DNA from 4 places in the Pseudomonas sp. IT-P253 genome. Region 2 is predicted to be linked to each of the others. Evidence: predicted binding sites of a transcription regulator. Region 2 holds the regulator's gene; each other region holds the start of a gene.
What was found. Region 2 encodes sigma-54, which starts transcription at its own class of promoters, with help from an activator protein. Its sites were predicted from a motif close to ANTGGCATNNANNTTGCTNT; they were not measured.
Positions count from the first base shown of each region.

Region 1 (7,538 bases), on a different contig from region 2:
ACGGTTCGCCGGCCAGCAGATAGCGCTCGCCATCGCGGGGCACCATCTCATCCAGGGCAATCATTTTTTTTTCACGGTCGACGTCCACCAGATAGGTCTGGAAGCGCTGGTTGCGCTCGTGGAACGTGATAATCAGCGGGTCATGGCTTTCTTGCAGCTGCCGCAAGTTGCCAGCGATCTCCATTGGCGTCGAGAGCACCTTGGGTGGCTGCGGAGCATCTTCCGCGGTTAAGGCATTGGACACGGTTCATCAATCTCCAGACAAAATATGACTGCGGCTGGCCATAATATTGCCAGCATGTGGCGCGTCTTGATAGGGCAAGCTCATCGACAGGCTCAAGCCTGACTGAGCGGGCGTGGCATTGCCAGCTTGGAGGTTGATCCACGGGCATCGTAAAGCGCTGGTGGTTCGCCACCCGTGAGGATTTTCAGCTGATTGGCGGTGGAGGCCTGCTGCACCTGGATCGACTGGCCATTATTAACGTTGATGGCTTGGCATTGGGCCAACATCTGCATCAGCGCGTCACTCTGTTCCAGTAGCTGGTCACCGATGCTCGATTGGCTGGCGAGTTGCTCCAATCCATCGCGGTTGGTGGGCAAATTAAGGCTGGCGAGAATTTCACTGCGCTTGCGGCCATGCTGTTCAAGCAAGATGATCAATGCCTGTTTCTGCGCCAGAATTTCTTCAAGCAGTTGCATCTCCCGACCATGCAGCGCGAGGGACTCGGTCTGCAATAACTCCATCAATTGTTGCAATGGAGCAAAGTCGTCGGTGATCAGTTGCAGTAAATTAGTGTCGTGCATGGCGGGCCTTGGGGTTTAAGCGTCCAAAAGCCTGGCGCCGGCCTTGGCCTAGCGCTGGGCTTCGAAGTTGAGCAGTTTGCTGGCCACACGGTTGCTGTCGACTTTGTAGCTGCCATCTGCAATCGCTGCTTTCAACTCGGCCACGCGGGCCTTGTCGACGGCAGGCTGATCGCGCAGCTTGTCAGTGACCTTCTGCAACTGTTGAGCCTCATCGCTGAAATGTACCGATTCCCCGCTTTTGACGGTACTGGCCTGTTCGGCCGGGGTATTCAGCGGCGCGGATTTGCCGGCTTCGGCAGTTTCCTTCGCGGCGCTGGTACGTGTACCACCGGTAAGTGGCGAGGAGCTGTTCAACCGGCTGAAATCGATGACCATGATAAAAAAACCTCTGGGTATTTGGACGCTTGCCATGTTTTCGGCCATACCCGGAAAAACTTTAGGCTCACTTTATCAATGAGCTTGCGCGCGTCAGCGCTTGCCTTGCATGAGGCACAGTTTAGGGAACAGTCGGGCGTCACGCCATAACTTCACAAACAGAGTGCCCTACATAGCCACTTCCACTTGGCCAGGCGCGGTGACTTGCGCCTTGATGACCCGCTCGGAGTTGAGGTTTTTTACCCGGATCTGTTCGCGCAAGCCGCCGTTGGACAACGCCTCGCCCGGCATGCGTACACTGAGCGTACCACTGCGGGCAGTAATCACCACCTGATCACCCTTGGTAATCACATCCGCCTGTTCCAGGTGCACCAGGGTAATGACCTGGTCGGCGACCATTGGTCGGGTCAGTTTTTGCCCGATCGCTTCGTCGACTGACGTCAGGTAGCCCTGGTTGATCAGGCTGATGTCGCGCTCACGCAGGGTTACGTCTTGAGGCTCGATAATGCCGGCGCGGCGCAGGGGGCGGGTGGTGGTCACAATGTCGCGAAACAGGCGTACTTGAGCGGGCACGAAGACGGTCCAGGGGGACGCACCCTCGCAGCGAACCTTGACCGTCACCCGTCCCAGCGGCTTGGCCGGACTCTCGAGAGAGGCTGTCAATTCCTTGTCACACATGGGCATGTGCATTCGCGGGTCGAGTTGGTTGACCTCGATTTCATAACGACCTTGCGTTTGACTGGTCGCCAGATAGTCCTCTACGGTGAATTCAAGAAAGCCCTGAGTGACGCCGATAAGCATGTCAGGCAAGGTAACTGCGTCAGCAAGGGCAGGACTGCCAGCGTTGAACAGGCAAGCGGCCGACATCGCGCAAAGTAATTTGCGGAATGTTGATGTCAGGCGTCGGGAAAATGTCGGTTCTGTGTTCATAAGAGTTAAAAAGCAAGCGCCGTGCCGTTTAGTGATGAAGGTGCGTCGCAACACACTTAAGCGTTGGTGTAGGAGTCTGTGCATGGCTGGTGTAATGGATGCGGTAAACCAGCGCACGCAATTGGTGGGGCAGAATCGCCTTGAGCTGTTGTTGTTCCGTCTCGACGGCCAGCAGCTTTATGGGATCAACGTGTTCAAGGTTCGGGAGGTGCTGCAATGCCCCAAGCTGACCCTGATGCCCAAGTCCAGTCCTGTCGTGTGCGGTGTGGCGAATATTCGGGGGGCGACCATTCCGATCCTTGATCTGGCGATGGCCACCGGGTCCGGCGCGCTGAAAGACCAAAGCAATCCCTTCGTGATCATCACGGAATACAACACCAAGACCCAGGGTTTCCTGGTGCGGTCGGTGGAACGTATCGTCAACATGAACTGGGAGGAGATTCATCCACCACCCAAGGGCACGGGGCGCGATCATTACCTCACGGCTGTGACTCGGGTTGACAATCAGTTGGTCGAAATCATCGACGTCGAGAAAGTGCTGGCGGAAGTGGCGCCGACACCGGAAGCGATTTCGGTCGGCGTGGTGGATGTCGAAACCCAGCACAAGGCGCTGTCCTTGAAAGTTCTGACGGTCGATGACTCGTCGGTGGCGCGCAAGCAAGTCTCCCGTTGTCTGCAGTCGGTCGGTGTCGAAGTGGTGGCGTTGAACGACGGCAAGCAAGCGCTGGATTACCTGCGCAAACTGGTTGAGGAGGGCAAGAAGCCGGAAGAAGAGTTTCTGATGATGATTTCCGACATCGAGATGCCGGAGATGGACGGATATACCCTGACGGCCGAGATCCGCAACGACCCTCGCATGCAAAAGCTTCATATCATCCTGCATACTTCATTGTCGGGCGTATTCAATCAGGCGATGGTCAAGAAAGTCGGTGCCGATGACTTCCTTGCCAAATTCCGTCCTGATGACCTGGCATCCCGGGTAGTCGACCGGATCAAAGCAGCAGACATCAGCTAGGGGCCTTCTGCCCCTGGTGATCAAAACGATTTAAGAGGCGGCATCATTGTCTACGGGTAATTTGGATTTCGAACAGTTCCGGGTATTCCTGGAAAAAGCCTGTGGCATTTTGCTCGGTGAAAATAAGCAGTACCTGGTCTCGAGCCGTCTCAACAAACTGATGGAACAGCAGGGCATCAAGTCCCTGGGTGAGCTGGTCCAGCGCATTCAGACCCAGCCGCGCAGTGGTTTGCGCGAGATGGTGGTGGATGCCATGACCACCAACGAAACCCTGTGGTTTCGTGACACCTATCCGTTTGAGGTCTTGAAGAACAAGGTATTGCCCGAAGCGATCAAAGCCGCTCCCGGCCAGCGTCTGCGCATTTGGTCGGCGGCGTGCTCGTCCGGTCAGGAACCGTATTCGCTGTCGATGTCCATCGATGAGTTCGAACGGGTCAACATGGGGCAATTGAAGATGGGGGTGCAGATCGTTGCCACTGACCTGTCCGGCACCATGCTGACCAACTGCAAGACGGGTGAGTACGACAGCCTGGCGATCGGCCGTGGCCTGTCGCCCGAGCGTCTTCAACGTTATTTCGACCCGAAAGGGCCGGGGCGTTGGGCAATCAAGGCGCCGATCAAAAGCCGGGTGGAGTTTCGTTCGTTCAACCTGCTGGACAGCTACGCGAGCCTCGGCAAATTTGACATCGTGTTCTGCCGCAACGTGTTGATCTACTTCTCTGCCGAGGTGAAGAAGGACATCCTGTTGCGCATCCACAGCACGTTGAAGCCCGGCGGTTATCTGTTCCTCGGCGCTTCCGAAGCGCTGAACGGTTTGCCGGATCATTACCAGATGGTCCAGTGCAGCCCGGGGATTATTTACCAGGCGAAGTGATTCGTCCGCGGCACACAAAAAAACGGGAGTCCTCAGGGGCTCCCGTTTTTTTTGCCTGTAGAAATTCCTGGCACCACCTCCATCCCCTGTGGGAGCGAGCTTGCTCGCGATAGCGGAGTGACAGGCGACGAAGATGTTGACGGACACGACGCCATCGCGAGCAAGCTCGCTCCCACAGGGTCATAAGGGGGGGGGCTCGGCTGGGATAAGCGGCAGAAAAGCGGCAGCCAGCGGAAGCCGTTTGCCGCTTTTCTGGCATTGCCACGTTGCCCCTGCCCGCAAAGCCCCGGATTACGGGCTTTTTTTAATTGGCACGACGCTTGCTAAGTTCATCGTACGAAAAATCAGGTCACCCGAAGGTTTCCCGACATGAGCATCAGCTTCGACAAAGCGCTCGGTATCCACGAACAAGCCCTGGGCTTCCGCTCTCAGCGTGCCGAAGTCCTGGCCAACAACATTGCCAACGCCGACACCCCGAACTACAAGGCTCGGGATCTGGACTTTTCAAAAGTGCTCGCCGAGCAGAACGAGAAAACCAAGAACGGCACTTTCGCCTTGAACATGACCAACAGCCGTCATATCGAAGCCGAAGGCCTGGGCAATGGCGACGAATCGCTGCTGTATCGCACGCCGATGCAACCGTCGATTGACCAGAACACCGTGGACGCCCAGCTGGAACAGTCGAACTACGCGGAAAACGCTGTCGGCTTCCAAGCCAGCTTCACCCTGCTCAACAGCAAATTCAAAGGGCTGGTATCAGCCCTGCGCGGAGAGTAAGCCATGTCTCTATCCAGTGTTTTCAACATTGCCGGTAGCGGCATGAGTGCCCAGACCACTCGCCTCAACACCGTTGCCTCGAACATCGCCAACGCCGAAACCGTCTCGTCGAGCATCGACCAGACCTACCGCGCGCGTCACCCGGTGTTCGCCACCATGTTCCAGGGCGGCCAGAGCGGCGGCAGCGATTCGTTGTTCCAGAACCAGGACGCTGCCGGTCAAGGCGTGCAGGTGCTCGGCGTGGTCGAAGACCAGAGCAACCTTGAGGCGCGCTATGAGCCGAATCATCCGGCTGCCGATGCCAAGGGCTACGTCTACTACCCGAACGTCAACGTCGTCGAAGAAATGGCTGACATGATTTCCGCGAGTCGCTCGTTCCAGACCAACGCCGAAATGATGAACACCGCCAAAACCATGATGCAGAAGGTCCTGACCCTCGGTCAGTGATAAGGGGCGAATTTCATGAGTGTTACTGATACCACCAGCAGTTTGAGCCTCAACGACATCCTGGCCAACTCTTCGATCAAGACCAACACCACGACGGGTGGCTTGGCGGCGGCAACCGGCGCTGCCACGGGCTCACAGTCTCTGGGCAAGGATGCGTTCCTGAAATTGCTGGTGACCCAGCTCAAGAACCAGGACCCGCTTTCGCCGCAGGACAACGGCGCATTTGTGGCTCAACTGGCGCAGTTCAGCAGCCTTGAGGGGATCACTTCGCTGAACACGACCGTGAGCTCTATGGCCAGTAATTTCAGCTCTTCCCAGGCCTTGCAGGCGTCTTCACTGGTTGGCCATTCGGTGATTGCGCAAACCAACATCGCGCAAATCAGCGACCCGACGAAGGGGCTGACCGGTTCGGTGACCGTGCCATCGTCCATTGCCGATGGCACGGTGACAATTACCGACGCAAGCGGAAAGGTAGTGAGAACCCTTGACCTGGGCAGCCAGCCAGCAGGCAGTGCCAGCTTCAAGTGGGATGGCAACGACAGTAGCGGTGCGGTGGTCCCTGCAGGTACTTATACCTTCAATGCCAGCGCTCCGATCGGTGGCACGGCGACAGCCCTGGCCACCTACCTGCCGGCGACGGTCAATAGTGTGACCCTCAGTCAGACCGGCGGCGAATTGACGCTCAATCTTGCAGGTCTGGGCCCTGTCGGCCTGTCCAAAGTTCAAACAATTGGTATGTAGAGCCGGCTAACGCGGCATAAAGGAGTGGAATATGTCTTTCAATATCGGCCTTAGCGGTCTCTACGCAGCCAATAAACAACTTGACGTGACCGGCAACAACATCGCCAACGTCGCGACCACCGGCTTCAAGTCGTCCCGTGCAGAATTTGAAGACGTGTACTCGGCGAGCAAATTGGGTACGGGTAGCAAGACCGTTGGTAACGGTGTGCGCCTGGCCAACGTTTCCCAGCAGTTTACCCAGGGTGGCATCAACAACACCGGCAACGTGTTGGACATGGGGATCAACGGTTCGGGCTTCTTCGTTCTGAACGACGCTGGTTCGATGTCCTATACCCGTGCCGGTACTTTCAGGGTCGACAAGGACGGTTACGTCACCAACACCGATGGCACCTCGCGTCTGCAGGGCTACGGTGTGGATACCAATGGCAATATTCAGAACGGTGTATTGACCGACCTGCGCATTGATACATCCAACCTGGCGCCGAAATCGACCAACGCCGTGTCGTCGACGATCAACCTGAACTCTACGGCTGCCGTGATCGACCAGGCCGTTGCCGCCAACAAGTTCGATCCGAGCAAGTCGGCGACCTTCACCAAGCAGTTCAGTACCCCGATTTTCGACACTCAGGGTAACCAGCACACCATGGATCAGTACATGGTCAAGACAGGTGCCAACACCTGGGATACCTACACCCTGATCGATGGTCGCAACCCGGATGGCACCGACCCTAGCGTCGCCGCTACTGCTCCAGTTCCTTCGACGATGACGTTCGACACGTCGGGCAAACTGGTTTCGGTCATTCCTTCGTCTAACAACAGCGATCTGAAGATCATGAACTGGACTCCAGGCACTGTGACCGCCGGTGTGTGGGCAGCCAACGGCGCATCCGCCGACCCTGCGGGCGTGACCATTGCCTTGGCCAACACCACTCAATTCAACGCTGATACCGCGCGTTCGATTCCTACGCAGAATGGTTACGCCACTGGCCAGATCACCAACCTGACCATCGACGGTAGCGGTGTGTTGCTGGCTAACTTCAGCAACAACCAGACCAAGCCTATCGGCCAGGTCTCGCTGGCCAGCTTCACCAACGAACAAGGTCTGCAGGCTGTAGGCGGCACCAGCTGGAAAGAAACCTACGCGTCAGGTGTCCCGGGCTACGATGCACCGCAAACCGGCACCCTGGGTTCGATCGCTTCCAACTCCCTGGAAGAGTCCAACGTTAACCTGACCAACGAACTGGTCGATCTGATCAAGGCGCAGAGCAACTATCAGGCGAACGCCAAAATCATTTCCACCCAAAGCACCGTCATGCAAACCACCATTCAGATGACCTGATGCCGGTTGGCGGATAGCGCTTCACAAAGAGCCCCTCGAAAGAGGGGCTTTTTTTTTTTGTGGATGATTCAATGTAGGAGCGAGCTTGCTCGCGAAGGACGTTAACGATTAAGCGTCCATCCTGAATGAACGCGTTGCTCTTTATTCCTTCGCGAGCAAGCTCGCTCCTACAGCAGGCAAAAAAAACCCCGACAAGCCAGAGGCCTGTCGGGGGTTTTGAGTAAGCGCCTTTCAGC
Region 1 covers NZ_CATKPT010000010.1:91,655-99,192, reverse strand. Annotated here, with positions in the region: gene ACM6IR_RS05795 (flagellar brake protein) at 1-244, opposite strand, end outside; gene ACM6IR_RS05790 (flagella synthesis protein FlgN) at 337-804, opposite strand; gene flgM (flagellar biosynthesis anti-sigma factor FlgM) at 853-1,179, opposite strand; gene flgA (flagellar basal body P-ring formation chaperone FlgA) at 1,348-2,109, opposite strand; gene ACM6IR_RS05775 (chemotaxis protein CheV) at 2,192-3,124, shown strand; gene cheR (protein-glutamate O-methyltransferase CheR) at 3,171-3,998, shown strand; gene flgB (flagellar basal body rod protein FlgB) at 4,368-4,775, shown strand; gene flgC (flagellar basal body rod protein FlgC) at 4,779-5,222, shown strand; gene flgD (flagellar hook assembly protein FlgD) at 5,238-5,963, shown strand; gene flgE (flagellar hook protein FlgE) at 5,995-7,302, shown strand.
Region 1: a site for sigma-54 is predicted at 4,306-4,325, ahead of flgB (flagellar basal body rod protein FlgB). Genes of this name have one in related genera too.

Region 2 (7,538 bases):
CGAAGGCACTCCGACCGAGTGCACTACGCTGATCGAAAACGGCGTGCTCAAAGGCTACATGCAGGACAAGCTCAATGCGCGCCTGATGGGCGTGGCCCGCACCGGCAACGGTCGTCGCGAGTCCTACGCGCACCTGCCAATGCCGCGCATGACCAACACCTACATGCTCGCTGGCGAAAGTGATCCGGCGGAAATCATCGCCTCGGTAAAACGCGGTATCTATTGCGCCAACCTCGGCGGCGGTCAGGTGGACATTACCAGCGGCAAGTTCGTGTTCTCCACCAGCGAGGCGTATTTGATCGAAGACGGCAAGATTACAGCCCCGGTCAAAGGCGCGACGTTGATCGGCAATGGGCCGGAAGCCATGAGCAAGGTGTCGATGGTCGGTAACGATCTGGCGCTGGACAGTGGTGTGGGGACGTGTGGCAAAGATGGGCAATCGGTGCCGGTCGGTGTCGGCCAGCCAACCCTGAAAATTGATGCGATCACCGTGGGTGGCACGGGATCATAAGGAATGGAGCTTCGGGTGAACCGCTTGGCGGCTCACCCGACTCGAGATTTAACGCAGACCGCGTTGAGTCTCGTCCAGCTCACGGATGTACTTGAAGATTTTACGGCTCGATGCCGGTGGCTTGTTGGTCGCCAGTTCGTGCTGGGCCTGACGAATCAGGGAGCGCAATTGCTGACGATCGGCCTCCGGGTAGTCGACAACGAATTTTTCCAGGACGGCATCGTCGCCTGCGATCAACCGATCGCGCCAGCGTTCCAGGCCGTGGAAACGTTCGTTGTACTGCCGAGTGGAGGCATCGAGTTGATCGAGCAGGGTCAGAATGGCGTCAGTGTCCTGATCGCGCATCAGTTTGCCGATGAACATGAGGTGCCGTTTACGCGCGATATTCGCGGTGTGCTTGGAAGCATCGGCCAGAGCCCGACGCAAAGCGTCGGTCAATGGCAGTTTTGCCAGCAAGTCAGGCTTGAGTGTTGTCAGGCGCTCGCCGAGGTCAACCAGAGCATGTAGCTCGCGTTTAACCTGGGATTTGCTTTTTTCTCCCGTATCGAGGGAGTCGTCGTAAGAATCAACCATGGTGGCCGTCCGCAAAGAAACGCCGCCATGATAACCAGTCGGGGGCCGCTTGTCCGGCCCGGTCGCTCGATGACCTTTACCGAAAGCAGAATTTGAGTGGAGAACAGCATGAGTGCAGTTGAAAGCGTCGGCCCACAAGCGTTGCCGGCACTGCAAGAACAAGTCGAGCAAATCATCGCTGAAGCCAAACGCCAGGGTGCCAGCGCCTGCGAAGTGGCGGTGTCTCTGGAGCAGGGCCTGTCGACCTCGGTGCGTCAGCGTGAAGTCGAAACCGTCGAATTCAACCGTGATCAGGGCTTTGGCATCACTTTGTATGTCGGTCAGCGCAAAGGGTCGGCCAGCACGTCGGCCAGCGGCCCGGAGGCGATTCGCGAAACCGTCGCCGCCGCGCTGGCCATCGCCAGGCACACGTCTGAAGATGAGGCTTCGGGCCTGGCAGATGCCGCATTGATGGCCAAGGATCTGCAGGATTTCGACCTGTTCCACCAATGGGACATCACCCCGGAACAAGCCATCGAGCAGGCTCTGGCGTGTGAAGCGGCGGCGTTTGCCACCGACAGCCGGATCAAGAATGCCGACGGCACCACCCTCAGTACCCACCAGGGCTGTCGCGTTTACGGCAACAGTCACGGTTTTATCGGCGGTTACGCGTCGACCCGTCACAGCCTCAGCTGCGTGATGATTGCTGAAGCCGACGGGCAGATGCAGCGCGACTACTGGTATGACGTAAACCGTCAGGGCAACTTGTTGGCCGATCCGGCGAGCATCGGCCAGCGTGCCGCGCAACGGGCGGCGAGCCGTCTGGGCGCACGTCCGGTGCCCACCTGTGAAGTGCCGGTACTGTTTTCGGCGGAACTGGCCGGCGGTTTGTTTGGCAGTTTCCTCTCGGCGATCTCTGGCGGCAGTCTGTATCGAAAATCGTCGTTCCTTGAAGGCACTCTGGGGCAGAAACTGTTTCCGGAATGGCTGACCATCGATGAGCGTCCGCACCTGATGCGCGCCATGGGCAGTTCGGCGTTCGATGGCGATGGCCTGGCGACGTACGCCAAGCCGTTCGTCGAAAAGGGTGAGTTGGTGTCCTACATCCTTGGCACCTATTCCGGTCGCAAGCTTGGCATGCCGAGCACCGCAAACGCTGGCGGCGTACACAATCTGTTTGTTACCCATGGCGATGAAGACCAAGCCGCCTTGCTGCGTCGCATGGGGCGCGGTTTGCTGGTCACCGAACTGATGGGCCAGGGCCTGAACATGGTCACCGGTGATTATTCCCGCGGCGCGGCGGGTTACTGGGTCGAGAACGGCGAAATCCAGTTTGCGGTCCAGGAAGTGACCATTGCCGGCAACATGCGCGACATGTTCAAGCAGATCATTGCGGTGGGTAATGACCTGGAATTGCGCAGCAACATTCGCACTGGTTCGGTGTTGATCGAGCGCATGACAGTGGCAGGTAGCTGACGCTTATCGCAATACAAAAAGGCGCGTCATCCAATTGGGTGACGCGCCTTTTTTTAAGATCAAAAGATCGTTACTCGCCTTCGTCGAAGAAGTTGTTGATCAACTTCACCAGAGCTTCGAGCGCTTCCTGCTCCTGCTCGCCTTCCGTGCTCAGATGGATTTTGGTGCCTTTACCGGCGGCCAGCATCATCATGGCCATGATGCTTTTCCCGTCGACCATGGAGTCAGGCGTGCGCCCGGCTCTGATCTGGCATGGGAACTGGCCCGCCACACCAACGAATTTTGCGGAAGCGCGGGCATGCAGGCCCAGTTTGTTGATGATTTCAATTTCCAGAGCAGGCATCGCGGTGTGAATCCTTTAGCTGAGGTCGCGGTGGCGAACCTGGACGTTCTTCAGGTTTTTTTGTAGCAACTGGCCCAGGCGCTCGGTCAGGTAGACGGACCGGTGATGCCCGCCGGTACAGCCAATGGCAATGGTGACATATGCGCGGTTGCTGGCGGCAAACCGTGGCAGCCACTTGAGCAGATAAGTGGAAATGTCCTGGAACATCTCTTCGACATCCGGCTGTGCAGCCAGGTAATCGGCAACCGGTTGATCAAGCCCGGACTGCTCACGCAGCTCCGGCTTCCAGTAGGGATTGGGCAGGCAACGCACGTCGAACACCAGGTCGGCGTCCACCGGCATGCCGCGCTTGAATCCGAATGACTCCACCAAAAACGCAGTACCGGGTTCTGGTTGGTTCAGCAGGCGCAGCTTGATGGTATCGCGCAGCTGATACAGGTTCAGGTTGGTGGTGTTTACCTTGAGGTCGGCAAGGTCGGCGATCGGCCCGAGCAAGTTGGTTTCGTCGTTGATCGCTTCGGCCAGTGAGCGATTGGCGCTGCTCAGTGGGTGACGACGGCGGGTTTCCGAGAACCGTTTGAGCAAGGTTTCATCGTCGGCATCCAGGTACAAGACATCACACTGGATATGCCGGGCGCGGACTTCTTCCAGCAGTTCGGGAAACCGCGTCAGATGACTTGGCAAGTTACGCGCATCGATGGATACGGCAACCAGTGGTTGTACCAGTTCAGTGTGAATCAGCGCACGTTCTGCCAACTCCGGCAGCAGGCCTGCGGGCAGGTTGTCGATGCAGTAGTAGCCGCTGTCCTCGAGAACATCGAGTGCGGTGCTTTTACCTGAGCCGGAACGGCCGCTGACGATGATCAAACGCATGATTACTGACCGTTTTGCTCGTCCAGGACAACCTGATACAAGGCTTCATTGCTCGAGGCACCGCGCAGTTTTTCGCGCACTTCCTTGCGATCGAGCATGCTGGCGATCTGGCGTAGTAGCTCCAGGTGCGCATCGGTAGCGGCTTCCGGGACCAACAAAACGAACAGCAGGTCAACCGGGGCACCGTCGATGGCGTCGAAATCGATAGGGGCATCCAGGTGCATCAAGGCACTGATGGGTGCGCCGCAACCCTTGAGGCGGCAGTGGGGAATAGCGATGCCGTTGCCAAAACCGGTAGAACCGAGTTTTTCACGGGCAATCAGAGCTTCGAAGACATCTTGCATCTCCAGACCCGGCACTTCCCGGGCGATCAGGTTGGCAATTTGCTCGAGGGCTTTCTTTTTGCTGCCGCCCGGCACGTTCACGAGTGAACGGCCGGGGGTCAGGATGCTTTCAAGTCGAATCATGGGTTGGGAGTGTTAACGACCGGTAGCGCCCTGGAGGAGGCTCTGGGTCTTTTCCTTATGCTTTTTAAGTTGGCGATCCAGCTTGTCGGTGAGTGAGTCGATCGCCGCGTACATGTCGTCATGCTCGGCGTTGGCGACTACTTCACTGCCGGGAATATGCAGCGTGGCTTCGATTTTCTGCTTCAGCTTTTCGACCGTCATCGTGACCTGCACGTTGGTGATCTTGTCGAAATGTCGCTCCAGTCGTTCAAGTTTTTCGCCGATGTAGGTGCGAAGAGGTTCGGTCACTTCCAGTTGGTGTCCACTGATGTTGACTTGCATACAGCTTCTCCTTCGTTGCCAGTGCATAAAGCGGCAGGCAGAAATGCCTGCCACTGGAACGCTGTGGCGTGGCCCTTACATCAACCGCTTGCGTTCGCTCGAAGGCGCGATCCCGAGGGATTCGCGGTACTTGGCGACGGTGCGGCGGGCCACCTGAATGCCTTGTGCCTCCAGTAAACCAGCGATCTTGCTGTCACTCAACGGCTTTTTCTGATTTTCCGCGGCAACCAGTTTTTTGATGATCGCCCGGATCGCCGTGGACGAGCATTCACCGCCTTCGGAAGTGCTGACGTGGCTGGAGAAAAAGTATTTCAGTTCATAGATGCCCCGCGGGGTATGCATGAATTTTTGCGTGGTCACCCGTGAAATCGTCGATTCGTGCATGCCCACTGCTTCGGCGATGTCATGCAGGACCAGCGGTTTCATGGCTTCGTCGCCGTACTCCAGAAAACCGCGTTGATGCTCGACGATCTGGGTGGCAACTTTCATCAGTGTTTCGTTGCGGCTCTGCAGGCTTTTGATAAACCAGCGGGCTTCTTGCAACTGATTGCGCATGAAGGTGTTGTCGGCGCTGGTGTCGGCGCGGCGCACGAAACCGGCGTATTGGGCGTTGACCCGCAAGCGTGGCACGGACTCCTGATTCAGCTCCACCAGCCAGCGCTCGTTGTCCTTGCGCACGATTACGTCGGGAACGACGTATTCGGCTTCACTGGACTCGATCTGAGAGCCTGGGCGCGGGTTGAGGCTCTGAACCAGTTCGATGACCTGGCGCAGTTCATCTTCCTTGAGCTTCATGCGACGCATCAGCTGGCTGTAGTCGCGGCTGCCGAGCAGGTCGATGTAGTCGGTGACCAGGCGCTTGGCCTCGGCCAGCCAAGGCGTCTTGGCCGGCAACTGGCGCAGTTGCAGTAGCAGGCATTCACCCAGGTTGCGGGCGCCGATGCCAGCGGGTTCGAATTGCTGGATGCGGTGCAGGACGGCTTCGATTTCGTCCAGTTCGATGTCCAGTTCCGGATCGAAGGCCTCGAGGATTTCCTCGAGCGTTTCGTCCAGGTAGCCCTGATTATTGATGCAGTCGATCAGGGTGACGCCAATCAGGCGATCGGTGTCGGACATCGGTGCCAGATTCAGTTGCCACAGCAAGTGGCTCTGCAGGCTTTCGCCGGCTGATGTGCGGGTGGTGAAATCCCACTCGTCGTCATCGTTGCTTGGCAGGCTGCTGGCGCTGGTCTGGTAAACGTCTTCCCATGCGGTATCGACGGGCAGTTCGTTGGGGATGCGCTCGTTCCAGTCACCTTCCTCGAGGTTGTCCACCGTCGGGGCGGTTTCCTGGTAGGAGGGTTCCGAAACATCGGCGTTGGGTTGCTGTTCGGCTTTGTCGGCCAAAGGGTCGGCATTATCGAAGTCGTCGCCTTCTTCCTGGCGTTCGAGCATCGGATTGGACTCCAGGGCCTCCTGGATTTCCTGTTGCAGGTCCAGGGTCGACAATTGGAGCAGGCGGATGGCCTGTTGCAGCTGCGGTGTCATCGTCAGCTGCTGGCCCATTCTCAAGACTAGCGATGGTTTCATGGCAGGGGCTTAACACCTTATTCGCCGGCGCACATGCGCCATCCACTACAGGGCGCCGGAGCGCCAAACATAAGCAAATTATATGCCCGAAACTGCAGCCTTTGCCTAGAGCGCTGTAACAATAAAAAACTATTGATTTTTTATCGAGACGAGCGCTCTGCCGACTAGCCAGACACCTCAGTGCTTACAGGCGGAACTCATGGCCCAGATACACTTCCTTGACCAGGTCGTTGGCCAGGATGGTGGCGGAGTCGCCTTCGGCGATCAGTTGACCATCGTTGACGATGTAGGCGGTTTCGCAGATATCGAGGGTTTCGCGCACGTTGTGGTCAGTGATCAGCACGCCAATGCCTTTGGCCTTGAGGTGGTAAATGATCTGCTTGATATCGCCCACCGAAATCGGGTCCACGCCGGCGAAGGGTTCATCGAGCAGGATGAATTTCGGGTTGGTGGCCAGTGCCCGGGCGATTTCCACGCGGCGGCGTTCGCCGCCCGACAGGCTCATGCCGAGGCTGTCGCGGATGTGGCTGATGTGGAATTCCTGCAGCAGGCTTTCCAGTTCCTTGCGGCGACCGGCCTTGTCGAGTTCCTTGCGGGTCTCGAGGATGGCCATGATGTTGTCTGCAACCGAGAGTTTGCGGAAGATCGACGCTTCTTGCGGAAGATAGCCGATACCCGCTTTGGCGCGACCGTGCATGGGCTGGTGGCTGACGTCCAGATCGTCGATCAGTACGCGCCCCTGATCGGCCTGTACCAAGCCAACGATCATGTAGAAACAGGTGGTCTTGCCGGCACCGTTGGGGCCCAGCAGGCCGACGATCTGACCGCTGTCGATGGACAGGCTGACGTCACGCACGACCTGGCGGCTCTTGTAGCTCTTGGCCAGATGCTGAGCTTTCAGAGTTGCCATTACGGGGCCTTTTGCTCGTCGGTTTTCTTCTTCGGCTGGATCACCATGTCAATGCGCGGACGCGCCTCGGTGACCTTGTTGCCTGTGGCGCGACCGGCGCTGGCTAGCTTCTTGACGGTGTCGTAGACGATTTTCTCGCCTTGGGTGACGTTGTTGTCCTTGTCGATAACTTTTGCCTTATCGATCAGCACGACACGGTTTTGCGAGGCGTGGTACTGGACAGTCACCCCCCAACCCTGAACAGGCTTGCTGTCGCCCTGGGTTTGCAGTTGCTCGAAGTAGGCGAGGTTGCCCACCGAAGTCACCACGTCGATATCGCCAGTGGGCGTGCGGGTGATGGTCACGGTGTTGCCGGTAACCTTCATCGAGCCCTGGGTAATGATCACGTCGCCTTTATAGGTGGCGACGCCATTCTTGTCGTCCAGTTGGGCATCATCGGCCTGAATGCGGATAGGCTGCTCTTGATCGTTCGGCAGAGCCCAGGCGCTCACGCTTCCCAGTGCTGCGCTCAGACAG
Region 2 covers NZ_CATKPT010000032.1:42,511-50,048, reverse strand. Annotated here, with positions in the region: gene tldD (metalloprotease TldD) at 1-511, shown strand, start outside; gene yjgA (ribosome biogenesis factor YjgA) at 560-1,084, opposite strand; gene pmbA (metalloprotease PmbA) at 1,193-2,539, shown strand; gene ACM6IR_RS17290 (HPr family phosphocarrier protein) at 2,610-2,882, opposite strand; gene rapZ (RNase adapter RapZ) at 2,898-3,755, opposite strand; gene ptsN (PTS IIA-like nitrogen regulatory protein PtsN) at 3,758-4,222, opposite strand; gene hpf (ribosome hibernation-promoting factor, HPF/YfiA family) at 4,235-4,543, opposite strand; gene ACM6IR_RS17270 (RNA polymerase factor sigma-54) at 4,619-6,112, opposite strand; gene lptB (LPS export ABC transporter ATP-binding protein) at 6,297-7,022, opposite strand; gene lptA (lipopolysaccharide transport periplasmic protein LptA) at 7,022-7,538, opposite strand, start outside.

Region 3 (7,538 bases), on a different contig from region 2:
GTGGCACGTTCCGGCAACAGGTTTTTGTTGAGGGTTGCGGCGGCCGTCGTGGTACTGGTCGTGGTTGACGGCACCAGGCCGGCGAGTAGACGGTCAGCCAGTTGCGGCGGCAAGGCCAGGCGACGCTGGTTGAGCAGCGCCACGTCATTGCTATGAGGGGCGGTCGCCTGCGGTGCCTTGACCGAGCGCGAGGCCCACAACGGACGCTCGCCGTTGAGGCGCGACAACGGGCCGTTAGTGGCGACCGTACCGGCAGCCACCGGCGTCGAGGTTGCCGCGGCCTTGGCTCTCGCCGCGTCTTGCTTGGCCGCCGAATTCGCCGCCGCCTCACCTGGCGCCAGCGGTTTATTCTTCGACATCTGGCGCATCAGCACGTCGGCCAGACCAATACCGCCGCCCTGGCGAGACATGGAAACGGCCAACTGCTGATCGTACATTTCCTGGTATTGCTTGGCTGCGGGCGTGTTGAGCGGATTGTCCTTCCCCAGCGCTTCAGTGGCCGAGCGCATGGACTTGAGCATTTCACCGAGGAACAGCGACTCGAACTCCTGCGCCACCTTGCGCATGTTGCCGTCACTGTTCTTGTCGCCGACCTTGAGCTGATTCAGACGATTAAGGTCCGAATAGGAACCCGAGTCGCTCGTACTGACCAGACCGCTCTTGCGCATATCCATGGTCGCCGTCCTCAGATCACGATCAGGTCGGCTTGCAATGCGCCGGCCTGCTTCAGTGCTTCGAGGATGGCCATCAAGTCACCCGGTGCCGCGCCGACCTGGTTCACCGCACGCACGATTTCGTCGAGGGTGGTGCCAGGGCCGAACTTGAACATCGGCTTGGCTTCCTGCTGGGCATTGACCCGCGAGCGCGGCACGACCGCCGTCTGACCATTGGACAGAGGGCCGGGCTGGCTGACGATCGGGTCTTCGGTGATCGTTACGGTCAGGCTGCCGTGGGTCACGGCGGCCGGGGAAACCTTGACGTTCTGGCCAATCACGATGGTGCCGGTTCGGGAGTTGATGATGACTTTCGCCACCGCCTGACCCGGATCGACTTCGAGGTTCTCAAGGATCGACAGGTAATCGACCCGCTGGCTTGGATCGAGCGGCGCGCTGACCCGAATCGAACCGCCGTCGATGGCCTGGGCAACGCCAGGGCCGAGCATGTTGTTGATCTTGTCGACGATACGCTTGGCGGTGGTGAAGTCCGAACGGTTGAGGTTCAGGGTCAGGCTGTTGCCCTGGTTGAAACCGCTCGGCACCGAGCGCTCCACCGATGCACCACCGGGAATGCGACCGGCTGACGGAACGTTGACGGTGATCTTCGAACCGTCGCGACCTTCAGCATCGAAGCCGCCGACCACCAGGTTGCCTTGGGCGACCGCATAAACGTTGCCGTCGATACCTTTGAGCGGCGTCAGCAACAAGGTGCCGCCACGCAGACTCTTGGAGTTACCGATGGACGATACGGTGATGTCGATTTGCTGACCCGGCTTGGCAAACGCCGGCAAATCGGCACTGATCGACACCGCTGCGACGTTCTTCAACTGCACGTTGCCCGAACCCGGCGGCACCTTGATGCCGAACTGCGAGAGCATGTTGTTGAAGGTTTGCAGGGTGAACGGCGTCTGCGTCGTCTGGTCACCGGTACCGTTAAGCCCGACCACCAGGCCGTAACCGATCAATTGGTTGGAACGCACGCCCGAAATACTGGCGATATCCTTCAACCGCTCGGCTTGAGCGCCGAAGGCTGCGGACATCAGGAGCGCTGCCACCATCAGGTGTTTGAAGTTCAACATGGGGCGGGTCATCTCTTATTTCCTGGGCTGCGTTGAGGCCTGAGCGCGTGCCAGGCAAGGCGCAGGCCGCCGCCAATGGTCGTTCCCTTGGCAAGGCCTGCAACGCAGCATGGCGCGCGCTCAGGCACAACCCGGAGGGCCGGGCCTGCTTTTACGCAGGGCGGCGTTACTCGTCGTTTATTTGGAACAACCAAACTGCACTCCTCGCGCCTTGCCCTGCGTAAAAGCAGACCCGGCGCAGCCCAGGAAATAAGAGATGACCCGCCCCCCACCTAGAAAGGGAACAGCGGGCTGAGGAAGAAACGGTCGAACCAGCCTGGCTGACTCGCATCGGCAAACGAACCGGTGCCCGAGTAGGTGATGCGTGCATCGGCAATGCGCGTCGACGAAACCGTGTTATCGGTGGCGATGTCGTCGGCCCGAACCAGGCCGGCAATGCGCACCAGCTCGTCACCGGTGTTGAGGGTCATCCACTTCTCGCCGCGCACGGCGATGATGCCGTTGGGCAGCACGTCGGCGACGGTCACGGTGATCGAACCGATGAGGCTGTTGCCCTGCCCGGCCTTGCTGTCGCCCTTGGTCGCGCGGTCGCCGTTGTAGCTGGCATCCAGGGTCAGGTCGCCGCTGCCAACCGGGTTATTTACGTTGGGCGTGCTGCCGAACAATGAGGTCAGGCCAATGCTGGTCTTGCTGGTCTTGTCGATCTGGGAGTTGGCATTCTTGCTGGCCTGGGTCTTCTCGTTCAGGGTGATGGTGATGATGTCACCGACCCGGAACGCCTTGCGGTCGCCATACAGGTTCTGTTCGAAACCGGCCTGGTAGATCGAGCCATTGTTCGCGGCAGCCGGCAACGGCGTCCGCGGCAACACCGGGGCGTAGTAAGGGTCATTGGGCTTGGGCGTCGTAGGGACGCAACCCGCCAGCGCGGCGACTCCACTCAGTGCCAGAACAGATACAAAGCGATTCATGACCCTACCTCACGGTGTTGCAGGCGGCCTCATGGCCACCTCTTAGACTTGATTACAGATTCTGCGTTACGAACGAGAGCATCTGGTCGGCGGTGGAGATCACCTTGGAGTTCATCTCGTAAGCGCGCTGAGTGGTGATCATGTTGACCATCTCCTCAACGGTGCTGACGTTCGAGGTTTCCAGGGTGTTCTGCAGGGTAGTACCGAAACCGGCGAGCCCTGGCGTCCCGACTTGCGGCGCACCGCTGGCTGCGGTTTCCAGGAACAGGTTGCCACCCACCGCTTGCAGGCCGGCCGGGTTGATGAAGTCGGCGGTTTGCAAGTTGCCGATCACCTGGGATGCCGGGTTGCCGGCAACCGTGATGGACACGGTGCCATCGCGACCGACCGTAAAGGTCTGGGCATCGTTGGGGATGACAATGGCCGGTTCCAGGGCGAAGCCGCTGGCGTTCACGATCTGGCCTTTGGAGTCCAGATGAAACGTACCGTCACGGGTGTAGGCCGTGGTGCCGTCCGGCTGCAGAATCTGGAAGAAACCGCGACCGTCAACGGCCATGTCGAGTGGCTGCTCAGTGGTTTGCAGGCTACCGGCGGTGAAGTTCTTCTGGGTGCCGACGATGCGCACACCAGTACCCAATTGCAAACCCGACGGCAGTTCACTGTCCTGGGTCGATTGAGCGCCTGGCTGGCGTTTGATCTGGTAGAGCAAGTCCTGGAACTCGGCACGGTCACGTTTGAAACCCGTAGTCGACACGTTTGCCAGGTTGTTGGAAATGGTCGTCAGGTTAGTGTCCTGGGCGGACAGACCTGTTTTGGCAACCCATAGAGCCGGAAGCATTCGATTCTCCTCGTGCGCCGTTTTTACGGCGCGACGTTCTGATAATTAGCTGATCTGCAAGACCCGAGCCATGGCCTGGTCATCGTCTTTGGCGGTGTTCATCATCTTGATGTGCAGTTCGAACTGCTTCGACAAGGCCAGCACCGAGGTCATTTCTTCCACGGCATTGACGTTGCTTGACTCGAGGAAACCGGAGATCAGTTTGACGCCGGAATCGGCTTGCGCCGGCTTGCCGTCCTTGGTGTGGATCGAGCCGTCCAGCCCCTTGGTCATGTTTTTGAAGTCAGGGTTGACCAGTTTGATACGGTCGACTTCGGCCATCACGCTAGGGCCTTCGCCCATCGAACGAATGCTGATGGTGCCGTCCTCGCCCACTTCGATTTGCTGCTCGGGCGGCACGGCAATCGGCCCGCCATTGCCGATCACCGGCATACCGTTGCCGGCACGCAGCACGCCCAGGGCGTCAACGTTAAGGCTGCCGGTACGCACATAGCTTTCGCCGCCGCCGGGGTTCTGCACCGCCAGCCAGCCACTGCCTTGAACGGCGACATCGAGGTCGCGACCGGTTTGCACCAAGGCGCCCGGGGAGAAGTCGGTGGCTGGACGTTCGGACATGGCAAACGCCCGCGCCGGAAAGCTGTCACCAAACACCGGCATCGAACGCGCCTGCTCCAGGTCTTTCTGGAAGCCGTTCGTGGAGATGTTCGCGAGGTTGTTGGCATGTGCCTTCTGCGCCAGTGCATTCTGGCTGGCGCCGGTCATTGCCACATAAAGGTACTTGTCCACACTCTTTCCTCTGCATGCCGGACGTTTGCCGCCCACTGCTGTACTGCTCAGCCATAAGCAATTTGCAGACCAACTTTTTTTTGGCGGTACGGGGCCCGGCAAACAAAGGACTTGCCGCGTTCAGGATGGATTTTAGGATTGTGTCAAAGACGAAAAACCGGCGGTGTTATGCCGGTGAGAGGCAACTACCAGCCTCTTGTAGTTCGTAGCAGCTGCCGAGCACCGCGAGGCTGCGTTCGGCGGCGAAGCCGTTGTGAGATCAGACACTGCGGTGTGTCAGGAAAATCCTGGATGCAGGGTTTGCGACGGCTTCGCCGCCGAACGCAGCCTCGCGGTGCTCGGCAGCTGCTACGGGGCTATGTGCTGCCGGGTTCTTTGCCGACTTCATACTCGCGCAGCTTGTTGGCGATGGTGGTATGCGAAACCCCCAACCGCTTACCCAATTGGCGACTGCTGGGGTGCTCCGAATACAAGCGCTCCAGCACCGCCTTCTCGAACCGCCCGACGATCGCATCCAGCCCGCCCTCGAGCGAAAAATCGCCAAGCGGCTGACGCACGCCGTAGTCCGGCAAACGAATATGCTCCGCCTTGACAGTCCCGCCGTCGCACAGGGAAACCGCCTGGAACAGCACGTTTTCCAGCTGCCGCACATTGCCCGGCCAGTGGTAGTGACTGAGCCGTTCCATCGCCGCCGGCGCCAGTTTCGGCAGCGGACAACCGATCTGCCGACTGGCCTGATCGAGGAAGTGCTCCACCAGCGGTGTCAAACCGTCGAGGCATTCACGCAACGGCGGAATGTGCAACGACAGCACGTTCAAGCGGTGATACAAATCCTGGCGAAACTCCCCGCGCGCGCACAACTCGGAAAGATCGACCTGCGTCGCACAGATCACTCGCACATCCAGATAAACCTCTTCATCACTGCCCACGCGACGGAAGCATCCGTCCTGCAGGAAGCGCAGCAGTTTTACCTGCAGGCGCGGGCTCATTTCCCCAACTCCATCGAGAAACAGCGTACCGCCGGCCGTCAGCTCCAGCAGCCCGAGCTTGCCCTCGGCCCGCGCCCCTTCGAAGGCGCCGGGGCCGTAGCCAAACAACTCGGTCTCGGCCATGGATTCCGGCAAGCCGGCGCAATTAAGCGCCATTAACGGCGACTGCCCGCGCGGACTGGCCAGGTGACAGGCTCGCGCCAGCAACTCTTTGCCGGTACCGGTTTCACCTTCTATCAATAGCGGCGCATCCAGCGGCGCCATACGTCGGGCTTCGCGCACCACGGCGGCCATCACTTTCGAACTTTGAAAGATACTGTCGAACCCGCGCAGTTCCTGCTTGCGCACGTTATAGATGCGCTCCCCCACCCGATCGGCGCGGTGCAGCGTCAAGACCGCGCCAGCCATGGCCTCGCTGTCGTCATGCTCCGACTGCAGCGGCGCGATATCGGCGAGAAACACGTCACCCTTGACCTTGACCCGCAACCCGTTGATCCGCGATTTATTGGCGCGCACCAACTCCGGCAGGTCGAAATCCTCGGCGTACCGCGACAGCGGAATCCCCGGCACCTCGTCCACCCGCACGCCGAGCAACTGCGCCGCCGCGCGGTTGGCCGCGACGATGGAGCCGCCCATGTCGATCGATAGCACTGGGAACTCCAATGCGCCGAGCAGGGCATTGAGCTCCATGTGCCGGCGCTCACTGGGCATAAGTCCTACGCGCTTGACGCCAAAAACTCCCGCAATGGCTTCGAACTTCGGACGCAGCGCCTGAAACTGAATGTTGATCAGGTTCGGGCAATGCAGGTAAATCGCGTTGCCATGCTCGCCCCCCACTTCGCCGCGAGCAACGTTGATCCCGTACTCCACCAGCAAGTTGAGAATGTCGCGCAGGATGCCGATGCGGTTCTGGCAGTGGACTTTGATACGCATATAAAGGCCCGAAAAAACGGTGAATGTGGTTGATGCCAGACACGGAACCTGTGGGAGCGAGCCTGCTCGCGAAAGCGGTCTGTCTGATACATCAATGCTGGATGTGCCGACGCTTTCGCGAGCAGGCTCGCTCCCACAGGGTGATTTTTCTGCTGGAGCGCTCAGATAGTCGTCAAGATTATGTGACAGGGTTGAGCCTTTTCAAACCCCGAAATCTCAATACCTACGCGACAGCCGACGAAGCGTAACGAAAACTTTACGAAAAGCGGGAATTTTTCCTACAAGTAATGAGGAACACCTGCTGCAACCTCGCGACGCTTGAGGTATTTCTAAGTCCATAGCAGGACATAACAAGAATGAAATCCCCTAGCAGGAGAGCAGCATGAAGCAGACGCAATACGTGGCTCGCGAGCCCGATGCGCAAGGTTTTATCGACTACCCCGCCGAAGAACACGCGGTGTGGAACACGCTGATCACTCGCCAACTGAAAGTGATCGAAGGGCGTGCGTGCCAGGAATACCTGGACGGTATCGAAAAACTCGGTCTGCCCCACGACCGCATTCCGCAACTCGGCGAAATCAACAAAGTCCTCGGTGAAACCACCGGTTGGCAAGTTGCCCGAGTCCCGGCACTGATTCCCTTCCAGACCTTTTTTGAATTGCTCGCCAACAAGCAGTTTCCCGTGGCGACGTTTATTCGTACCCGCGAAGAGCTGGATTACCTGCAAGAGCCGGACATTTTCCACGAGATCTTTGGCCACTGTCCGTTGCTGACCAATCCCTGGTTTGCCGAATTCACCCACACCTACGGCAAACTTGGCCTACAGGCTTCGAAGGAAGAACGCGTGTACCTGGCGCGCCTGTACTGGATGACCATCGAATTCGGCCTGGTGGATACCCCGCAAGGTCGGCGCATTTACGGTGGCGGTATCTTGTCTTCACCGAAAGAAACCGTTTATTGCTTGTCGGACGAACCAGAACACCAGGCCTTCGATCCGCTGGAATGCATGCGCACGCCTTACCGCATCGACATCCTGCAACCGCTTTACTTTGTCTTGCCGAACCTCAAGCGTCTGTTCGACCTGGCCCACGAAGACATCATGGGCATGGTCAAACAAGGTATGCAGCTGGGGTTGCACACACCCAAATTTCCGCCAAAACCAAAAGCTGCGTGATCCGCGACTTTTACGATCAAGTGAGTCTGTCCGGAACCGACGCTTTGCTTTAGCG
Region 3 covers NZ_CATKPT010000003.1:126,250-133,787, forward strand. Annotated here, with positions in the region: gene flgJ (flagellar assembly peptidoglycan hydrolase FlgJ) at 1-674, opposite strand, end outside; gene ACM6IR_RS01935 (flagellar basal body P-ring protein FlgI) at 686-1,795, opposite strand; gene flgH (flagellar basal body L-ring protein FlgH) at 2,068-2,763, opposite strand; gene flgG (flagellar basal-body rod protein FlgG) at 2,816-3,601, opposite strand; gene ACM6IR_RS01950 (flagellar basal body rod protein FlgF) at 3,647-4,387, opposite strand; gene ACM6IR_RS01955 (sigma-54-dependent transcriptional regulator) at 4,744-6,309, opposite strand; gene phhA (phenylalanine 4-monooxygenase) at 6,692-7,483, shown strand.
Region 3: a site for sigma-54 is predicted at 4,442-4,461, ahead of ACM6IR_RS01950 (flagellar basal body rod protein FlgF). Genes of this name have one in related genera too.

Region 4 (7,538 bases), on a different contig from region 2:
TCGACAGTCCGGACGCCGTGAGCCTGCCGCTGAAACTGGCGGTCGCGCTGCTCAAGGACGCCGACGGCAAAATCTCCATCGAGTTGCCAGTGACCGGTGACCTGAACAACCCGCAGTTCAGAGTCATGCCTATCATCTGGCAGACCCTGCGCAACCTGATCGTGAAGGCCGTCTCGGCGCCCTTCAAAATGATTGGCGGGCTGGTCAGTGGCGGTGGTTCGGAAGATTTGGGCAGCGTGTCGTTCGCCCCAGGCTCAAGCGATCTGAGCAAGGAAGCTGAAGGCGCACTGAACAAACTGTCCAGTGCGCTCAAGGAACGGCCAGCCTTGCGCCTGGAAATTGAAGGTACTGCTGCCGCCAGCAGCGACGGTCCATTGATTGCCGAGCAACGGCTTGAGCGCGAATACCAGTACAACTACTACAAAATGCTCCAGCATCGTGGCGACAAGGTGCCCGCGCAGGCGTCCCTGCTGGAAGTGCCGGAAAGCGAGAAAGGCCCGCTCCTGGAAGGCATCTACCGCACGCGCCTGGAGACTCAGCCGCCCGCCGAATGGAAGAATCTGGGCAAGGAAGAACGCGCGGCGAAAATGCGCGCAGAAGTGATCAAGTTCTGGAGTTCCAGCGAAGTTCTATTACGCCAGCTGGGCCAGGATCGCGCCAGCAGCATCAAGGACTATCTGGTGAACAAGGGTCAGTTGGCCGATGACCGCGTGTACTTCATCGACGCCAGCCTTGGCGAAGCTGAAAGTGACGGCCGGGTCGTGACGCCGATGCATTTGGATGCCGAGTGAAGATCAGGCAATTGTCACTGGGAGGCACGCTCTCTGTAGCAGCTGGCGAAGCCTGCGTTCGGCTGCAAAGCGGCCGCGAGTTCAGGCAATGCGGTGCATCAGGAAGACCATGTGTTCCGGATTTACGACTGCTTCGTCCGAACGCGGCCCGAACCGAACGCAGGCTTCGCCAGCTGCTACAGAGATGTTTATCAGCCGACAATAGAACAGGCCCCGACACGAATGCCGGGGCCTGTCATTGGCCTTACTCGGTTTTCAGGCCGTCAGCAGAGACCGCTTTGACGCCTTTGATTTTTTTGGTGATGTTCACTGCAGTGGTTTTCTGTGCTTCGGTGATAGCGACAGTCGACGACAGCGATACTACACCTTTGTTGGTTTCGACTTTGATGTCGGTACCAGGAATGCCTTTTTCGGTGACGAGGTCACTTTTTACTTTGGTGGTAATCCAGGTGTCGGAAGTAGCTTCCGTGGCCTTGGTCATTTCACCTGCGGCCAATGTCATCGGGCCCTGGGTGGTTTGAGTCTGTGCAAATGCTACGTTGGCCATGGTCAGGGTCAACGCGGTTGCAGTAGCGGCAGCGATAGCGAACTTCTTCATACGAGTAACTCCTGTTTTTCTCTAAAGTCTGCTGCGTGTCTTGTCAGCAGGGTTAACAGGGATAGTGCGAACGCTGTGCCAACTTAGAAATAACCATTAAATTATTATAAATCAACAACTTAAAAAAACAGGTGATTTCCGTAATCATGCAAAATGCATGACTTCGCCATTCTCTACATGCAAGTTGCGGGTTTTATCGCAGGCCTAAGGCAATGAATTGTCGGGACTTTTCTGACGCTTCGCTTTGTTATAAAAAAACCGCACTAAGGTGCGGTTTTTTGACAATTCATCCAAAAATCAAACGCTCTTACAACCTTTAGGCGCGTAGTCCTGCGCAACAGTTGTAGTGCATGACCAACCCTTCTCTGGATCGCGATTCAAGGTAATTGCCAATCCCAGTACGGGGCTCGGCGCATTTTCGATCTTGCACGCGATAGAGCCGACCCCTGTAGCCGCCACTCCTGTGACGGTAAAGGTGCAATTGCTGGAAGCAGCAGCACCACCCGCGGGTGCGATGGTACCGACGGTGGGCACAGTGCCCTCATTCATCAGATCTTCATATGGCACTTTCATCGCCGATATTTCGGCCAGTCCCGCCGTTACCTTGGCCCTGGCCTGATATTTGGAATACATCGGCAACGCAAACGTCGCCAGAATCCCGATGATCGCCACCACGATCAACAGTTCGATAAGCGTAAACCCTTTCTGAGTACTCATAGACAAGCTCCATGCATGAGTCGAAATCTCATGATCTGAATGAACCGCAGCACAGCCCATGCCAAGCCCTGCCCCCCTGCTGACTGGGCGCGAGACTAACTCCGCGCCCTTTGCTACTCCCAGTATCCGCACTATCTGACACTTTTTGTCACCTCAACCCCGCAGGTTTGGCTCAGCGCCTTGACTAGGCTATAAGTCATGAACTGTCTGCATCGGGTGATCATGGCCGAAGGCAATTCATTGGAAATCGATACCCAGATGCGCGAGGACGGCTTCAAGGACCTACGTACTTCAGGCCTGCTCAAAGCGATGCAAGGCATTACCAGCCTTGAAGAAATCAACCGGGTCACCAAGGACTGAACATGGCGGTCAAAGCAGTAAAAATCAGTGTCTATGCCTGGGAAGGCACGGACCGCAAAGGCTCGAAAATGACCGGCGAACTGAGCGGTCAAAACCCGGCGCTGATCAAGGCGCAACTGCGCAAGCAAGGCATAAATCCTGGCAAGGTACGTAAAAAACCTTCCTCGATTTTCAGCAAGAGCAAGCGCATCAAGGCTCAGGACATTGCCCTGTTCACTCGGCAAATGGCGACCATGATGAAAGCTGGCGTGCCGTTGTTGCAGTCGTTCGACATCATCGGTGAAGGCTTTGATAACCCGGCGATGCGCAAACTGATAGACGAGGTGAAACAGGACGTCGCGGCGGGTAACAGCTTCGCTGCCGCCCTGCGCAAAAAACCGCGGTATTTCGATGCGCTGTACTGCAACCTGGTGGACGCCGGCGAACAGGCCGGTGCCCTGGATACCCTGCTGGAACGGGTCGCCACCTACAAGGAAAAGAGCGAAAGCCTCAAGGCCAAGATCAAGAAAGCCATGACCTACCCTCTGGCCGTGGTGTTCGTCGCGATCATTGTGACCGCGATTCTGCTGGTCAAGGTGGTGCCGCAGTTCGAGTCGGTGTTCAAAGGGTTTGGCGCCGAACTGCCGGCTTTCACCGTGATGGTCATCGGCCTGTCGCAATTCATGCAAGCCTGGTGGTGGGCGCTGCTCGGCGGACTGATCGCCGGGATCTTTGGCGTGCGGCACGCCTTCACAACGTCGCAGGCTTTTCGGGACTGGACGGACACCTGGCTGCTGAAATTGCCGTTGATCGGCACGCTGATGTACAAGTCCGCCGTGGCCCGGTATGCCCGCACGTTGTCGACCACCTTTGCCGCCGGCGTACCGCTGGTGGAGGCCCTCGAATCGGTGGCCGGAGCGACCGGTAACATCGTGTTCAAGCGTGCCGTGCTGCGGATCAAGCAGGACGTGTCCACCGGCATGCAGCTGAATTTCTCCATGCGCGCCTCCGGCATCTTCCCGAACATGGCGATTCAGATGACCGCCATTGGCGAAGAGTCTGGCGCACTGGACGACATGCTCGACAAGGTCGCGAGTTTCTACGAGGCCGAAGTCGATAATATGGTCGATAACCTCACCAGCCTGATGGAGCCGTTCATCATGGTGGTGCTGGGTGTTATTGTCGGAGGCCTGGTCATTGCGATGTACTTGCCCATCTTTCAACTCGGCTCAGCGATCTGACATGCCCTTGAACGAAATTCTGGCCCTCTATCCACAAGCCTTCGTCGTCATCGCCTTGGTGGCGGGCCTGCTGATCGGCAGCTTCCTCAATGTCGTGATCTGGCGCCTGCCGAAAATGCTCGAACGGGAATGGCGCCAGCAGGCCAATGACATTCTGGGTTTGCCAACGCAAACCCCGCAGCCGACCTATAACCTGGTGCTGCCCCACTCCCAGTGCCCGCACTGTGGCCACCGGATACGCACCTGGGAAAACATTCCGGTCATCAGTTATGTGTTTCTACGGGGCCGCTGTTCAAGTTGCACCACCTCTATCAGTAAACGTTACCCGTTGACCGAACTGGCCTGCGGGCTGCTGTCGGCGTTTATTGCCTGGCACTTCGGCTTCGGATGGCCGGCCTGTATGGCGCTGGTCCTCAGTTGGGGTCTATTGGCCATGAGCCTGATCGATGCCGAGCATCAACTGCTACCGGATGTACTGGTGCTGCCGCTGATTTGGCTGGGACTGATCGTCAACAGTTTCGGGCTGTTCGTGCCACTGCATGACGCCTTGTGGGGCGCGATTGCCGGCTACATGGTGCTCTGGTCGGCGTTCTGGCTGTTCAAGCTGATCACTGGCAAGGAGGGCATGGGTTACGGTGATTTCAAGTTGCTGGCGATGTTCGGCGCCTGGGGTGGCTGGCAGATTTTGCCGCTGACCATCCTCTTGTCATCCATTGCAGGCGCGGTTATCGGCGTGATTTTGCTGCGCGTTCGCCATGCGAAAACCTCAACACCGATCCCTTTCGGCCCCTATCTGGCGATTGCCGGCTGGATTGCCTTGCTCTGGGGTGGTCAAATAACCGACCTCTATTGGCAGTCTGTCGGTTTGAAATGAATACCCCTGTGGAAAAACCCTGGATTCTCGGCCTCACCGGCGGCATCGGCAGCGGCAAAAGCGCCGCGGCCCAGCACTTCATCGACTTGGGCGTACACGTGGTGGACGCCGATCACGCCGCTCGTTGGGTGGTGGAACCGGGGCGCCCCGCGCTGGTGAAGATCGCCGAACACTTTGGCCCAGGCGTACTGCAAGCCGACGGGCAACTGGATCGCGCGGCGCTGCGCAAGCTGATCTTCGAGGTGCCGGATGAACGCCGCTGGCTCGAAGCATTACTGCATCCGTTGATCGCCGAGGAAATCACCCAACATCTGGCGCTGGCAAAATCACCTTATGCGATTCTGGTTTCGCCGCTGCTGATCGAGTCCGGGCAGTACGCCATGACCCAACGGGTCCTGGTGATCGATGCCCCCGAGCAGTTACAGATCCAGCGAACCCTGCAGCGTGACCAGACCAGCGAACAACAGGTTCAGGCGATTCTCAAGGTGCAATCCAGCCGCCAGAATCGTCTGAGCCATGCCGACGATATCGTGGTCAACGACCGCGACCTCGCCTGGCTGCACAGCGAGGTCGAACGCCTGCATCACTTTTACCTTACTTTGCGTGGAGGCCAGTCATGAGCCAACCCCCTGTCGTCGAATGCCCAACCTGCGGCGCCCCTGTTGAATGGAGCGCCACCAGCACCTACCGGCCTTTCTGTTCGGACCGCTGCAAACTGATCGACCTGGGCGCCTGGGCGTCGGAAGAACACAAGATTCCGGTCAGTCCGGATGCCGAGGATGAACTGTTCAGCGAAGACTTCGACCCGCGTCACTAAGGGCGCATAAAGCCGTAGTCCTGACCTTCATCGAGGTTCTCGGCGAGAAACTGCAACTCGTCCGCCAGGTCCTCGACACTGCGCACTGCCTTGCTCTGCTGCACCACTGCGCTGAGCAAGGCGCGCAGGCTCAATCCCGGATCAAACCCCAGCTCTTGCGCTGCATCCAGACTCTGTCGCAACTCCTGCCTTGCCCACTCGTAGACACTCATGCCGATGCTCCTGAAGGTTTGCCAGAGCATGAGATCGTCTGTGAGTTGAGGATTTGATGTGGATCAAGACTTGGGATCGTCGTCTTTCCATGGTGCCGAAAGGTAGCGCGTGCGGTTGAACGTCTCCAGCCACTCGGGACTGAATACCACCAGTGCGCTGACGATCATGCCGTTGATAAAGGCCTCCGGAAAAATCAGCAGCCACAGATAACCGATAAAATCTTCCAGCCAGTACGGCATTTCGAAACGCTCGTCGAACCACAGCAACCACAGCGCCAACAGCAGACACAGCAAGGCCGATAGCGCCGCCGCAAAGAAACCGGAAACGAAGATATACACAAAGGGATTACGCGGTTGCGCTCGCTCCACCAGCATCGCGCAACACTCAGTGACCAACACCGGCAGCAGGATCAACAGTGATCCATTGACGCCCACGGCAGCCAGATCCTGCCGGCCGAGCAGCACCAGGCCCATCTGCGCAACCAGCCCGCCGACAATCGCCAACGGCCAGTCCAGCAGCAAGGTCACCGCCGTCATGCCGATAAAGTGGTACGAGACGCCTGTATCGAAATCACGTCGTACCAGCCACAAGACGAACAACGCGAACACCGTGCCGAACAGCAAATGCTGACGCCGGCTGTCGGTGAACAGTTCGACCCACGGTGCGCGCCAGATGGCCCAGATAACCACAGGTACATAAATCAGCCAGCCGACCGTTAACGTCTGCGGTAACAACAGCTCTGCGCCAATCATGGCCCGGCCTTCTCAAGCGCCTCCCGCAATTGCGCGGCCGTAGCGTATTCATGCTGATCCAACAACTGGCCATCCTTGAGCTGCAACCACAGCACTTTATCCACAGCCCCCGGATAGCGTGGCGCCACACGACCATCACGATCAAGCATCACCCGATAGGAATAGGCGCGCATGGCTGGCACCGCGAACATTTTTGCAACCAGCCGCGGCATGCGCTGAATGTCTGCGACAAATACCGCATGGCGCGCTTCCAGATAGCCTTTTGGCTGGCCTTGAAGCGCGGCATCGACCAACTTGGCGCCGTCCATGCTACGCGCCACCAGTAACGTCTGCGTGTGGCTGTCGAGGCTGTAGGCCTGATCGAACTGATCAAGTAACGTCCAGGGTGCCAATCGCTCACCGACCTCTAGCGCCTGGACCCACAGGGGCAAAAGACTGAGCAGCAACAGCGGCCAATATTTCACGTTCAACTCCTTGTTCAATCGCTTACGCACAGTGGCTATCAGTCTACACCGCCCGTTCTGACTGCCCAGTGACGACCTTTACCGGTAAACGCTTTCAGCTTGTCGCATTTGAACGCTAAGCTTGGGCCTATGGATGACTCAGATTATTTACGCCTGCTGACCATCGCGGCCGAGCAAGCCAACGCGTTCCTGTCCAATGCCCGCAAATGGGAGCGAGAGCGTTGGGTGTGCCAGCGCCTGCTGCAAGGCCTGAACATTGCCTACCGCATCGATGAATTCGCGCCCGCAGGGGAACCGCCAGACGTGCTGTTTCGCGATGCGAATTTCGAGGTTTTTTTCGTGCTCGACGAAGGCCGGCGTCTCAACGATGAATGGAGGGACGAACTGCAACGCCGACGCAGCGCGTTTTCCCTGAGTTCCCTGGTGCGCCGCGAAGCCAAGCCCAAGCGCATTCCGGCCAACGAATTTTTGCTGAGACTGGCGCCGACCTTGCGCAAAAAAGCCCACAACTACAAAGAACGCGGTATGGATCTGGGGGAACTGGACATCATCGCCTTCGCCAGCCTCAAGCGCGAAGTGCTGGACCTCAACAGCCATTTCCCGCCGCCGACCGAATACCTGCGCCAGGGCTGGCGCTCGTTGTCGCTGGTCGGTCCGACGTTTGCTCGTGTTTTATTTGCGCATCCGGACGCACCGGATTTCCTGCGCAGCAACCTGGGGCGCAGCATCGTG
Region 4 covers NZ_CATKPT010000015.1:38,624-46,161, forward strand. Annotated here, with positions in the region: gene ACM6IR_RS10185 (DUF748 domain-containing protein) at 1-791, shown strand, start outside; gene ACM6IR_RS10190 (BON domain-containing protein) at 1,036-1,389, opposite strand; gene ACM6IR_RS10195 (pilin) at 1,687-2,106, opposite strand; partial or broken gene ACM6IR_RS10200 (hypothetical protein) at 2,314-2,466, shown strand; gene ACM6IR_RS10205 (type II secretion system F family protein) at 2,469-3,686, shown strand; gene ACM6IR_RS10210 (prepilin peptidase) at 3,688-4,560, shown strand; gene coaE (dephospho-CoA kinase) at 4,557-5,180, shown strand; gene yacG (DNA gyrase inhibitor YacG) at 5,177-5,377, shown strand; gene ACM6IR_RS10225 (hypothetical protein) at 5,374-5,589, opposite strand; gene ACM6IR_RS10230 (energy-coupling factor ABC transporter permease) at 5,653-6,342, opposite strand; gene ACM6IR_RS10235 (FAD/FMN-containing dehydrogenase) at 6,339-6,806, opposite strand; gene ACM6IR_RS10240 (DUF1780 domain-containing protein) at 6,936-7,538, shown strand, end outside.
Region 4: a site for sigma-54 is predicted at 2,153-2,172, ahead of ACM6IR_RS10195 (pilin). Genes of this name have one in related genera too.